One region of the Massilia sp. 2TAF26 genome, then DNA from elsewhere that is predicted to be linked to it. Evidence: predicted binding sites of a transcription regulator. Region 1 holds the regulator's gene; the other holds the start of a gene.
The links. The regulator FliA, encoded in region 1, starts transcription of late flagellar genes. The targets are predictions, from matches to a motif close to CTAAAGTTTNNNNNNNNNNNGCCGNTA.
Positions count from the first base shown of each region.

Region 2: the regulator FliA is predicted to act here: its motif matches at 3,879-3,905, upstream of AB4Z32_RS20070 (flagellar protein FliT).

Region 1 covers NZ_JBFRFV010000011.1:858-7,282, forward strand. The annotation lists gene flhF (flagellar biosynthesis protein FlhF) at 1-1,055, shown strand, start outside; gene AB4Z32_RS13345 (MinD/ParA family ATP-binding protein) at 1,048-1,917, shown strand; gene AB4Z32_RS13350 (RNA polymerase sigma factor FliA) at 1,938-2,666, shown strand; gene AB4Z32_RS13355 (flagellar motor protein) at 2,657-3,400, shown strand; gene motD (flagellar motor protein MotD) at 3,414-4,157, shown strand; gene AB4Z32_RS13365 (hypothetical protein) at 4,227-4,715, shown strand; gene AB4Z32_RS13370 (EAL domain-containing protein) at 5,378-6,425, shown strand, end outside.
Region 2 covers NZ_JBFRFV010000022.1:4,507-10,931, forward strand. The annotation lists gene fumC (class II fumarate hydratase) at 1-952, opposite strand, end outside; gene AB4Z32_RS20055 (type IV pilus assembly protein FimV) at 1,049-2,245, shown strand; gene AB4Z32_RS20060 (winged helix-turn-helix transcriptional regulator) at 2,628-3,020, shown strand; gene aac(6') (aminoglycoside 6'-N-acetyltransferase) at 3,029-3,502, opposite strand; gene AB4Z32_RS20070 (flagellar protein FliT) at 3,547-3,828, opposite strand; gene AB4Z32_RS20075 (M1 family metallopeptidase) at 4,151-6,425, shown strand, end outside.

The DNA of each region.
Region 1 (6,425 bases):
ACATGGCCGCGATGACGGCCATGATGTCGGCCGCGATCGCCCAGGCCAAGGAATCGGCAGCAAGCGCGGCTGCCAGCGCCGCCGCCGCCGAGATGCAGGGCATGATGAGCGAGCTGCGCGCGATGCGCGGCATGATGGAATCGCAGCTGTCCGAGCTGTCCTGGGGCAGCACCCAGCAGCGCGAGCCGCAGAAGGCCGCCGTGCTGCGCGAGATGCTGGGCGCCGGCTTTTCGGCCAGCCTGTCGCGCTATCTTGTAGACAAGCTCCCGGCCGGCAAGGATGCCGCCGAATCGCTCCGCTGGATCAAGACCGTCCTGGCGCGCAACATCACCACCATGAGCGACGAAGACGCCATCCTCGACCGCGGCGGCGTGTTCGCCCTGGTCGGCCCGACCGGCGTCGGCAAGACCACCACCACCGCCAAGCTGGCGGCGCGCTGCGTGATGCGCCACGGCGCGGAAAAGCTGGCCCTGATCACCACCGACGCCTACCGTATCGGCGGCCACGAGCAGCTGCGCATCTACGGCAAGATCCTCGGCGTGATGGTGCACTCGGTGAAGGACGAGGCCGACCTGCGGATCGCCCTGAAAGAGCTTCGCAACAAGCATACCGTGCTGATCGATACCATCGGCATGTCGCAGCGCGACCAGATGGTGACCGAACAGGTGGCCATGCTGACGGAGAGCGGCGCCAACGTGCAGCGCCTGCTGTGCCTGAACGCGACCTCGACCAACGAGACCCTGAACGAAGTGGTGCGCGCCTACCAGGGCAGCGGCCTGGCCGGCTGCATCATGACCAAGCTGGACGAAGCCGCTTCGATCGGCGGTGTACTGGACGTGATGATCCGCCAGAAGCTGAACCTGTATTACGTGTCGACCGGCCAGCGCGTGCCGGAAGACCTGCACCTGGCCGACCGCGCCATGCTGGTCGACCGCGCCTTCCGCAACAAGAAGGAGGCCGCGGCCCAGTTTTCCGACGCCGACCTGCCGCTGATGATGGCCGGCCTCGGCAACCTGAACAGCGACCGTTCGCTGCGCGAGGTGTATGTTGGCTAGTTTCGACTTCGACCAGGCCGAAGGCCTGCGGCGGATGCTGGCCGGCCCCAAGCCGCGCATCGTGACCTTCCTTTCGGCGACCCCGCAGGACGACAAGGGCGCCATGCTGATCAACCTCGGCGCCTCGCTGGCGCAGAGCGGCAACGACGTGCTGATCGTCGACGCCTGCGAGCGCGACTACGGCGTGGCCCGGCGCCTGGGCGTGGACCGCGGTCCCGGCCTGCTGCAGGTGGCGCGCCAGGAGTGTGCGCTGAACCAGGTGATCCATCCGGCGCCGCAGGGCTTTTCGGTGGTGACGATGAATAGCGTCGTTCCCGCGGAGGCGGGAACCCAAGTTCCTGTGAGTGGCCGGGGACGCCAGCAAACTTGGCCCCCCGCCTACGCGGGGGCGACGGAGGATGCGCGCCGCCTGGCGAAAACCTTCGACGTGCTGGTCAAGCAGGCGGCCGGCAGCATCGTCATCGTCGACGGCGAATTCAGCGAGGAGGGCGGCTTTCCGGTGCCGATCATGGCCTCGTCGGAGATCGTGGTCCAGGTCTCGACCGGCGCGACATCCATCACGAATGCCTATGCCTTGATCAAGCGCCTGTCCCAGCATCTGGGCCGCCGTCCCTTCGGTATCCTTGTCACCGGCGCTACCGAAGCCGAGGCGAAGGTGGTATACGATAATATGTCATCAGCGGCAACACGTTACCTGGCGGTAACACTCAATTCGATGGGTTCCGTACCCGCCGACGAGTACCTGCACCGCGCCGCACGCCTCGGGCGGGCCGTGGTCGACGCTTTCCCGCTGGCGGGCGCTTCGGTGGCATTCCGCCGCCTGGCCGGCCGTTTTGCGACAGGCATGAGCCACGCGGCATAAGAGAATACGAATAAGCAAAAATGTACACGGTTAAAGGGAAAGCGGACAAGAATCACTTGCTGACGGAGCATATGCCGTTGGTGAAGCGTCTCGCCCACCAGATGAAGGCGAAGCTGCCGCCGTCCGTCGAAGTCGATGACCTGGTACAGGCAGGCATGATCGGCCTGCTCGATGCGATCGGCCGCTACGAAGAGAACCACGGCGCCCAGTTCGAGACCTATGCGGTACTGCGGATCCGCGGCGCCATGCTCGACGAACTGCGCAGCAGCGACTGGATGCCGCGCTCGACCCGCCAGAACATGCGCAAGGTGGAGCAGGCGATGGCCGCGCTGCAGCAGCAGCTCGGCCGTCCGCCCAGCGAATCCGAAGTGGCGAAATCGCTCAAGCTGCCGCTGGCCGACTACCAGGAGATGCTGGGCGATTCCGGCGGCCACCAGCTGCTCTATTACGAAGACTTCCACAGCGGCGAAGGCGACGAGGGCAGCGACAGCTTCCTCGACCGCTATGCCGTCGACGAGGACGACCCGCTGCGCGCGCTGATGGAAACCGACTTCCGCCAGGCCGTGATCGACGCCATCGACGCCTTGCCGCCGCGCGAAAAACTGCTGATGGGCCTGTATTACGAGGAAGAGCTGAACCTCAAGGAGATCGGTGCGGTGATGGGCGTGTCGGAGTCGCGCGTCTCGCAGCTGCACAGCCAGGCCGTGGCCCGCCTGCGCGCCTACCTGCGGGAGCGCGCGTGGACATAGCCAGCCTGCTCGGGCTGCTGCTGGCGATCGCCGGCATCATCGTCGGCCACACTCTCGACGGCGGCAAGTTCTCCTCGCTGGTGCAGCCGGCCGCGTTCGCGATCGTGGTGGTCGGTACCTTCGGCGCCGTCCTGCTACAGACCAGGAAATCCGCCTTCATCCGCGGCCTGCGCATGCTGCGCTGGGTGTTCGCGCCGCCGCCCGACCGCCGCCAGCACCTGGCGCGCGAAATCCACCTGTGGAGCCTGTCGGCGCGCCGCGACGGCCTGCTGTCGCTGGAACAGTACATGGCGAAGGCCGATCCCTTCATCCAGAAGGGCCTGCGCCTGGTGATCGACGGCATCCATCCGGACAAGCTGCGCAGCCTGCTGGAAACCGAGATTAACAGCTACGAGATGCGCGAGCGCCAGGCCGCCCGCATCTGGGAGGCGGCGGCCGGCTATGCGCCGACGGTCGGCATCCTGGGCGCCGTGCTGGGCCTGATCCACGTGATGGAAAACCTGAGCGACCCCTCGCGCCTGGGCGCCGGCATCGCGGTCGCCTTCGTCTCCACGGTGTACGGCGTGGGCTTGGCCAACCTGCTGTTCCATCCGGTGGGAAATAAACTCAAAGGGATCGTCGCCGAGCGCGTGCTGCAGTACGAGATCCTGACCGACGTGTTCCACGACCTCGCCACCGGCGACACCACCCGCGTGCTCGAAGAACGCATCGCCTGCCTGATGGCGCAGCACTGATCGGGCCGGGCACATGGCGCGCCGCAAACCCTTCGTCGAAGACAGCGAGAACCACGAGCGCTGGCTGATCTCCTACGCCGATTTCATCACCCTGTTGTTCGCCTTCTTCGTCGTGATGTACGCGGTCTCGGTGGTCAACGTCGGCAAGTACAAGGTGCTGTCGGACGCCCTCGGCGACGCCTTTGGCGGGCGCGGCGCCGCCACGAAAATCAATCCCTCGGTCGAAACCGACCCCTTGCCGCTGCCGCTGGCGAACATCATCGCGCACAAGCGTGCGGAGGCGGCCAAACGCGAGCGCGAGCGCCTCGACCTGCTGGCGCGCAAGCTCGACAGCGTGCTGGCGCCGCTGGTCAACAGCGGCAAGGTGCGCGTCACCCGCAACGCCCGCGGCATCACCATCGAGATCAACGCCAGCGTGCTGTTCGACGAGGGCGACGCCGGCCTCACTGGCAATGCGCGTGAAACCCTCGCCACCGTGGCCGGCCTGCTGAAGGACGACCCGCATGCGATCGAGGTCGAGGGCCACACCGACACCACCCCGATCGCCAACGCGGCCTTCCCCTCGAACTGGGAGCTGTCGGCGGTGCGCGCCACGACCGTGGTGCGGCTGTTCATCGAGAACGGGGTGGCGGAGCGCCGCCTGGCGGCGATCGGGCGCGGCGCCAACCAGCCGATCGCGCCCAACGACGATCCCGTCGGGCGCGCGCGCAACCGGCGCGTGGCCGTCACCATCCTGGCCGGGACCGGCACGGAGTAATCCACCCTGCGCACGCTTGGCATTTCAGCCATGCCGGAGCACAATCGTTCAACCCGACAGGAGATGTCGATGCGCAGACGAACGATGCTGTGCGCCGCGCTGTGGCTCATGACGGCCACCGCCGCGCGCGCCGATGGAGGAGAACTGATGAATGTGCATGCGAGCCTGAGCGTCGACGCCAGGCATGACAAGGTGCTGGTGACGTTCAGGATCGAGAACCGCGGCGAGCGCAGGGTCGGCCTGCCGCGCGAGATCGCGGCGGATACCGAACTGGCGCGTCGCCTGTTCGACCTGCGCGAGCATCCCGGCGAGGCGCCGGTGCCGTACACGGGCCGCATGGTCAAGCGCGGCCCCTTGACCCTGGACGACTACGTCGAGCTGGCGCCGCACTCGGCCCACGCGCACACCATCGACATCACCCATGCCTACGCCTTCCGGCCCGGCACGCACACCTATGTGATCCGTTACGAGGGCAGCGCGCTGGCGGACGTGCGCCAGCTCGACTCCGCGGCCGATATCAAGACCGACGCGGTCATGTTCAGCCATACCCAGAAATAGGATGCCCAGGTAGCGCACCGGCAGGCCGTCGCGCGTGACCTCGAACAGCGGGGCCTCGATGGCGCCGAACGGCGTTTGCCACTTCAGCAGGTATTGGGTGGCCGCGGTCGCGTTGGTGACGCTGACGTCGACCACCACGTTGTCGCTCTTCGCCAGGTTCTGGCGTTCCGGCGCGACCCGGATCGTGACGTCGGCGGCCGCCGTCGCGGCGCCGGACGCGGCCAGCAGGCCCGTTGCCAGCGCCGCCCCGATGATCGTTTTCCAGTCCATGTTTCCTCCCTCTGCTTGTCCAAAAAACGGTTGTAGCAAGCCGGACGCCCGGGAATATTGCCGTGCCGCAAGAAACCACACGATGAGTGAGGCTTTAGCGCAACGGATTGATTGTTTGTCACAGATTAGGTTTCTTGGTGCAGTGCACGATTGTTAGAATGTAATGATGCTGGAAGAACATATGAGTTTCACGACAGAAATTCCCGCGTCCTGACCGCTCTTGCGCTGCCCAAACAACGCGCGTAACTGACCCACGAGATGCGTCCCACAGCACCCCCGAACCACCGCGCTTGCGCCTGCCGCGGTGGCTGCCGCATTAGCGCGCCCGATGGGCGCAACCATCGTCGGGCGCATTCATCGAACATGGGTTTATGAGCGGATCAGACAATTCAGTGGCAGCGATCGCAAGCGAGATCGGACTGGACGAGCGCGAGATCGCGGCGCGCAAGCGCTTCCTCGAACTGGGCGGGGAAGACGAGGCCCTGCTGCGCGAAGTGCACGCCCTCACCGGCGCCGACGGCGCCTCCTTTTCCGAAGCCTTCTACAACCACCTGCTGGAGTTCGGCGAACTGCGCGCGCTGCTGAAGGACGATGCCGTCATGGCGCGCCTGCACGACACCCTGAGCGTGTATTTCCACAGCCTGACCGCCGGCGACTACGGCCCGGACTACGTGCACGACCGCCTGCGCGTCGGCGTGGTACACCAGAGCATCGGCCTCGAGCCGAAGTGGTATATCGGCGCCTACCGCAAATACCTGGCCGAGATGATTCCGCTGCTGTGGGAGCGCTTGAAAGGCGATCCGGCGCGCTTCGGCGCCGCCTACAAGGCGGTGTTGAAGGTGGTTGCCTTCGATATCGGCCTGGCCCTGGACACCTACGGCCACGCCGGCCAGCGCAGCGTCCTGCAGTACAAGAACTACCTGGAGCAGGTCATCGACGGCATGCCGGCCGGCCTGCTGGTGGTCGACGCCGGACTCCGCGTCCGCTCGATCAACGCCACCATGAGCGCCATGCTCGGCGTTCCCGAGGACGTGCTCGGCGCCCACCCCGAACTCGAAGCCTTGATTCCGGCGCCGGAACTGGGCGAGCGGGTGACGGCCGCGCTGCGCACCAGCGCGCCGCAGGATGCGGTGGTGGTGCCGGTGTACGGCCACGCGGACGGCGTGCGCTGGTTCGAGTTCAACATCCGCCGCACCCGCCAGGCCGGCGACGAGCTGCTGCTCCTGATCGGCCAGGACGTCACCTTCCGCCGCCAGGCCAGGCTGCGCCTGCAGGAGAGCGAGGAGTTCTTTCGACTGACCTTCAGCCAGGCCGCGGTCGGCATCGCGCTGCTGTCGCGCGAAGGGCGCTTCCTGCGCGTGAACCGCAGGCTGTCGGGTATCGTCGGCTATACCGAGATCGAACTGCTGCAGCGCTTCTTCCACCAGATCACCCATCCGG
Region 2 (6,425 bases), on a different contig from region 1:
AACTGCCCGGCTCGTTCTCGGGAATCGTGATCTCGCCCAGGCCGGAGCGCGGGCCGGACGCCATCCAGCGCACGTCGTTGGCGATCTTCATCAGGGCCGTCGCCAGCGTCTTGAAGGCGCCGTGCGCGAGCACCATCGCGTCGTGGCCGGCCAGGGCCATGAACTTGTTCGGTGCGCTCTTGAATTGCAGACCGGTACGCGAAGAAATTTCAGCCGCGATGCGGTTCGCGAATTCCGGATGCGCGTTCAGCCCGGTGCCGACCGCGGTGCCGCCGGCCGCCAGCTGCAGCAGGCCGGGCAGGGTGTTCTTGATCGCGTGCTCGGCAAATTCCAGCTGGGCGACGTAGCCGGAGAATTCCTGGCCCAGGGTCAGCGGGGTCGCGTCCTGCAGGTGGGTGCGGCCGATCTTGACGATGTCGGCGAAGTCGCGCGCCTTCACTTCGAGCGTGCCGCGCAGCCTGAACAGTGCCGGCAGCACGTCCTTGGCGACGGCGATGGCGGCGGCGACGTGCATCGCGGTCGGGAACATGTCGTTCGAGGACTGGCCCATGTTCACATGGTCGTTCGGATGCAGCAATCTGGCTTCGCCGCGTTCGCCGCCCATCAGTTCGGAGGCGCGGTTGGCCAGCACCTCGTTCATGTTCATATTGCTCTGCGTGCCGGAACCGGTCTGCCAGACGGACAGCGGGAATTCGCCCGGGTGGCGGCCTTCGAGCACCTCGTCGGCGGCGCGCATGATGGCATCGGCTTTGTCCGGCGGCAGTTTGCCGAGCGAGCGGTTGACGGCGGCGGCGGCGCGCTTGACCTGGGCCAGCGCGGCGACCAGCTCCGGCGCCATCTTTTCCGTCGAAATATGGAAGTGGTGCAGAGAGCGCTGGGTCTGCGCGCCCCACAGTTGACCACCGGGCACCTCGATCGGCCCGAAGCTGTCCTTTTCGATCCTGTTTTCCATAGACATGTCCTGACTTTTTGTTAGTAGGGAAGCACGGTTAAAGAGTGTACCGCAACGGCCGTTAATGACGCTGAGGCTTCACTTTTTTTCACGTCCATGCGCCACTGCTCCCGCCGTCTCCTGACCACGCTTGTCCTGCTGTCCGCCCTCGGTTCCGCCCGCGCGGCCGAACTGGGCGAGGCTCGCGTGTCGTCCCACATCGGGCAGCCGCTGGTGGCCGATATCGAGTTGACCATGATCGACGATCCGTCGGCGGCCGTGTCCGTGCGCCTGGCCAGTCCCGAGGTCTACAACGGCGCCGGCATCGCCATGCCGCCGGTGCTGGCGAGCGCCACTATGTCGGTGATGCGGCGCAACGGCCGCCAGTTCCTGCACGTGACGACCTTGCGCCAGGTCGACAGCGAGCACCTGCACCTCTACCTGGAGCTGGTCGACAAGGGGCAGAGGACGGTGCGTCTTGCCACCTTGTGGCTGACACCGGATCCGAATCCGGCGCCCGCACCCGCACCGGGGCCGGTCCCCGTTCCGGCCCCGGTCCCGGCTGCGGTGACGCATACGGAACCGGCGCCGAAGGCCGCGCCGGTGGCGGTTTCCCTGCCTCCGCGCAAAGCCGTCACCGTGCGCAAGCCCGAGCCGGCCGCCGATGCAGAACCGAAAGCATCTGCGCCGAAGCCATTGCCGCTGCCCAGCCACGCGCGCCAGGCCGCCGCGCCGGCCATCTGCGCGCAGCAAGCCGAGCAGGCCAGCGTCTGCGCCGCCCTCGACGGCAAGAACGCCGAACTGAAAAAACAGATCGGTGTGCTGGAAGGCAAAGTGAAATCCTTGCAGGCGAGCCTGGGCGCGACGCCGCCTGCCGCACCGAAGCCGGCGCCGGCATCGACGCCGGCGTCCGCACCGATACCGAAGCCCGCGCCGACACCGGCGCCCGCCGCCGCATCCGCCGCCGCATCTGCCCCCGCGCCCGCCCCGGTACTCGAGCTCGCGCAAAAACCGGCCGGTCCCAAGCCGATCAGCGCGATCAAGCCCCTGGTGCCGCGCAAGCCCAAGACCCCGCCGCCCGAACCGGAATCCGGTCTGCCGTGGAGCTGGATCGGCGGCGCGGCGGCGCTGCTGCTGGCGTCGGGCGCCGCTTTGCTGCTGCGCCGGCGTAAGCGGACGGTACGCAATGTCAACATCCCGGCCGCACCGCGCCTGATCGAACGGCTGCGCCAGCGCATCGGCGCGCGCAGTGCGCCGGCGGCGAAGGCGGCGCCGGAACCGGCGCCGGAAGCGGTCGAGCCGACTTTCGAATAGGCGCACACAAACTCGTCTACACAAGCTCGAAATTTGCGTTATACTGGCTCGCATGTGATCTTCTTGACCACAAAAACGGCTCAGGATCTGGCGCAGCCACCACCGATAGCGTGGCGCGGAAACCAGATGATCGTTGAAGAAACGCCTGTACCCGGAAGCGGTTTGCCTGTCTACAGTGGCAGGTGAACGCCGGATGCAACCGGCAAGAGGCGACGCCAGGAGATACCTGGTGCTCGCACTCCCCAATTCCTGAAAACCCGCTCGGATCTTCCGCAGCGGGTTTTTTCTTGCCCTCATTTTCTTGCCTGCACATGCCTGCGCGCAAGGCGACGGCTGAGTTTCCCCGCTTGGCTTAGGATGTCATGGTTGGCAAGGAGACTCCATGAACGATGCATCCCCGGACCCCGCCCTGCGCGGCGATATATTTTCCGAACATTGTCCTTCGCGCGACATACTCAAGCACGTGACCAGCCGCTGGGGCGTCCTGCTGCTGGTGGCGCTGGGCGACGGCGCCCAGCGTTTCGGCGAGCTGCGCCGCAGGGTCGGCGGCATCAGCGAGAAGATGCTGGCCCAGACCCTGGTATGGCTGGAACAGGACGGCTTCGTCCAGCGCATCGTCCACACGGCGGCCGCGCCGCGCGTCGAATATCGCTTGACGCCGCTGGGGGAAGAGATCAGCGGCAAGCTGGGTGAGCTGGCCGAATGGATCGAGGGGAATATTGCGGGAATCCTGGCGGCGCAGGGTAGGGCGGCCGCGACGGCGCAAGGGGCCTGAGACCGGGATCAGGAAGAGGGCAGGGGTTTGCGGAAGTACACCACCCGCTCGGTTTCCTCGAAGCCCAGCGCGGCGTGCATGGCATGGCTGACCACGTTGTCCAGTGGCGCATCCGATGCGAGTTCGCGGCATCCCCGTTCCCTGGCCCATGCGGCCACGGCGGCAACCAGCAGTCTGCCGACGCCCTGGCGGCGGTACGCCGGCGCCACGTAAATACCTTCGAGAAAAGCCACCGGCGAGCTATCCGTCCCGTTGACATAGTCCGTGCGCAGCGAGGCTTCGACGAAACCGGCGGCCTGGCCGTCCGCTCCGCAAGCCAGAAACTGGGCGTATTTGTCCGGAAGATCGAGGGCGGACTGCATCTCGGCCAGGTGCTCGTCCCTGGGGCAGTCCGGCCACAGCGCCTGCCGGAAGTCCAGCCAGCCGTCCTGTCCGGTGGCGCTGCAGGGAAGGATGGAAAAAAACCCCTGAGACGTCGCCATCGCAGGGGTTGTGCTTTTTTCCGGAAATGCCGGCCAGGCAGGATTCAGTGAGCGCTCATGGCCCGCTCGAGCTGTCCATGCCAGGGCTCGGTCACGTCGCGCACAGCGCGGTCGTTGGCCATGATCTGCTTGAGCAGGTCGATCTTGCGCAGGCGCTGGGCGCCTTCGAGTGCCGGAACGCCCGACTTGGTGGCGCTTGCCTGCAGGGCGCACTGGGTTTCCAGGCGGGCCAGGCCGTCGAAGTCGCCGTCGCGGGCCGCTGCCGCCATGCGGCCGCTGAGGGCGGCGATGTTTTCGTACATGGCGAGGACTTCGTTGGACGTCATGGTGCACCAAAAGCAATTTTTCCGGCCGGATTGCCGGGTATCTAAGACCTTAACGGCTCCGCTTTAGGGAACTTTAGGGTTTTCGAAAGATTTTTTTAAAAATTTTTCGACATCAAGATCATGCCCGTTTCCGGCAGACTGTGGCGCACGAAGGAAAGGGGCAGAATGCGACCTGCTCCCCGGATCGTGCAATCCAGCGCGGCTTTTTGCAGTCTGTCGCAATCCTGTCATCCTTGCCATTTCTCTTGCCTATAGTGCAGGGTGGATCGGTGCGCCACAGCAGCGCCGACGATAACAAGATGAGAGAGAGGGAGAAAAGTCCATGAGACGATTCCAGGCGTTCGGCGCTACCGCGCTGGCCATTGCCGCCATTGGTGCCCATGCTGAGGCACCATTTTCTTTTGATAAGACACCGGGCAAGCTGCCCAAGGATGTCGTTCCGGTCGAATACATCGCCCACCTGGCGCCGGACATCGAGGCCAATACCTTCAGCGGCACCGAAGGCATCGAGATCGACGTCCTCAAACCGACCTCGACCATCATGCTGAACGCCGCCGCCCTGGAGATCGAGAGCGCGGCCCTGTCGGGCAAGGGCATGAAGCAGCTCAAGCTGACGCCGGTGCTGGACGACAAGCAGGAAACCCTCAGCTTCACCCTTCCGCATGAACTCGCGCCGGGGCGCTACCGCCTGGACCTGGCCTTCCGCGGCAAGATCAATCGGGAAGGGCGCGGCCTGTTCTATGTGAATTACCAGGCCGGCAAGGCCGACAAGAAGCTGATCGCCACCACGATGGAGCCGACCGACGCCCGGCGCATGCTGCCGACCTGGGACGAGCCCGCCTTTCGCGCGAAATTCCGCCTGTCGGTCGACCTGCCGGCGGGCCTGAAGGCCTATTCGAATACCCCGGTCGACAAGCAGGCCAAGCTTGCCGGCGGCAAGCAGCGCATCAGCTTCAAGCCGACCCCGAAGATGCCGAGCTACCTGGTGGTGCTGGCGGCCGGCGAGTTCGAGCGCATCAGTGCCAGGCAGGACGGGGTCGAGATCGGCGTCGTCACCACCGAGGGCAAGAAGGACAAGGGCGCATTCGCGCTGAGCGCCAGCCGCGACCTGCTTCACTTCTATAACAATTACTTCGGCGTGCCGTATCCGCTGGCCAAGCTCGACCAGATTGCGATCCCGAACGGTTTCAATGGCGCGATGGAGAATTGGGGCGGCATCGTCTACAACGAGAACACCCTGCTGTACGACCCGAAGACCAGCCCCGAGAGCGTCAAGCAGGGCACATTCTCGGTCAACGCCCACGAGATGGCCCACCAGTGGTTCGGCAACCTGGTGACCATGGCCTGGTGGGACAATCTGTGGCTGAACGAGGGCTTCGCCTCCTGGATGGCGTCCAAGGCCACCGAGCATTTCCACCCTGAGTGGCGGCCCTACCTGGCCAACATCGGCGACCGCGAGCGCGTCATGAACCTCGACTCGCGCAAGACCACCCATCCGATCCAGACCCCGGTCGAGACCGAAGCCCAGGCCGCCGACGCCTTCGACGACATCACCTACGAGAAGGGCCAGGCCTTCCTGCGCATGCTCGAGGCGTATCTCGGCGAAGACGCCTTCCGCAAGGGCATCCGCGCCTACATGGCGAAGCACCAGTACTCGAACACGACGTCAAGCGACCTGTGGGCGGCGCTGGAGCAGGCGTCCGGCAAGCCGGTCGGCAAGCTGGCCTCGGACTGGACCACCCAGCCGGGCTTCCCGCTCATCAAGGTCGAGCAGGTCTGCGAGGACGGCAAGCGCAAGGTGAGCCTCAGCCAGCAGCAGTTCCGCCTCGACGAGCCGGCCACCGAAAACCGGCTGTGGAACGTGCCCGTGCAGGTCGGTACCGTGAACGGCAAGGCCATGTATACCCTGCTGTCCGGCGCCAGCACCCGCCTGATGCTGCCGGGCTGCGAAGGCGCGCTGGTGGTGGATCCGCACAGCGTCGGCTACTTCCGCATCCAGTACGACCGTCCCAGCTTCGACGCCCTGGCCGGCCAGGCCGCGCACCTGCCGGACGCCACCCGCCTGAAGCTCCTGAACGACACCTGGACCCAGGTCACGGCCGGCAGCGTGCCGCTCGAGGCATACCTGAAGCTGGCCGGCCAACTGGCCGACGAGCCGCGCCTGGCGGTCTGGGAGGCTATCGCTGCCAACCTGAACTTCCTGGATGCGCTGGCGCGCGGCGAGCCGGAACGGCCGCTGGTCCGCCGCTTCATCATCGGCTTTGCAAAACCGAAGCTGGCGAAACTGGGCTGGGACGAAAAGCCGGGCGAAACCGCCGAAGACGCCCAGCTGCGCGCCCTGCTGGCCGGCGTCCTGGCCCGCGCCGGCGACGAGGAGGCGATCACCCAGGCCCGCAGCCGCTTCCAGCGCTGGCTGAAGGAACCCGCCGCGGTCAGCCCGGCGATGATCGGCTTCGTCACCTCGGCCGCCGGCCGCTACGCCGACGCCGCCACCTTCGACGCCATCGCCGGGCGCCTGGCCGCGAGCCAGAACAACGAGGAGCGCTCGCGCTTGACCGGGGCGCTGATCCAGGTCCAGGATTCGGCCCTGGCCGACA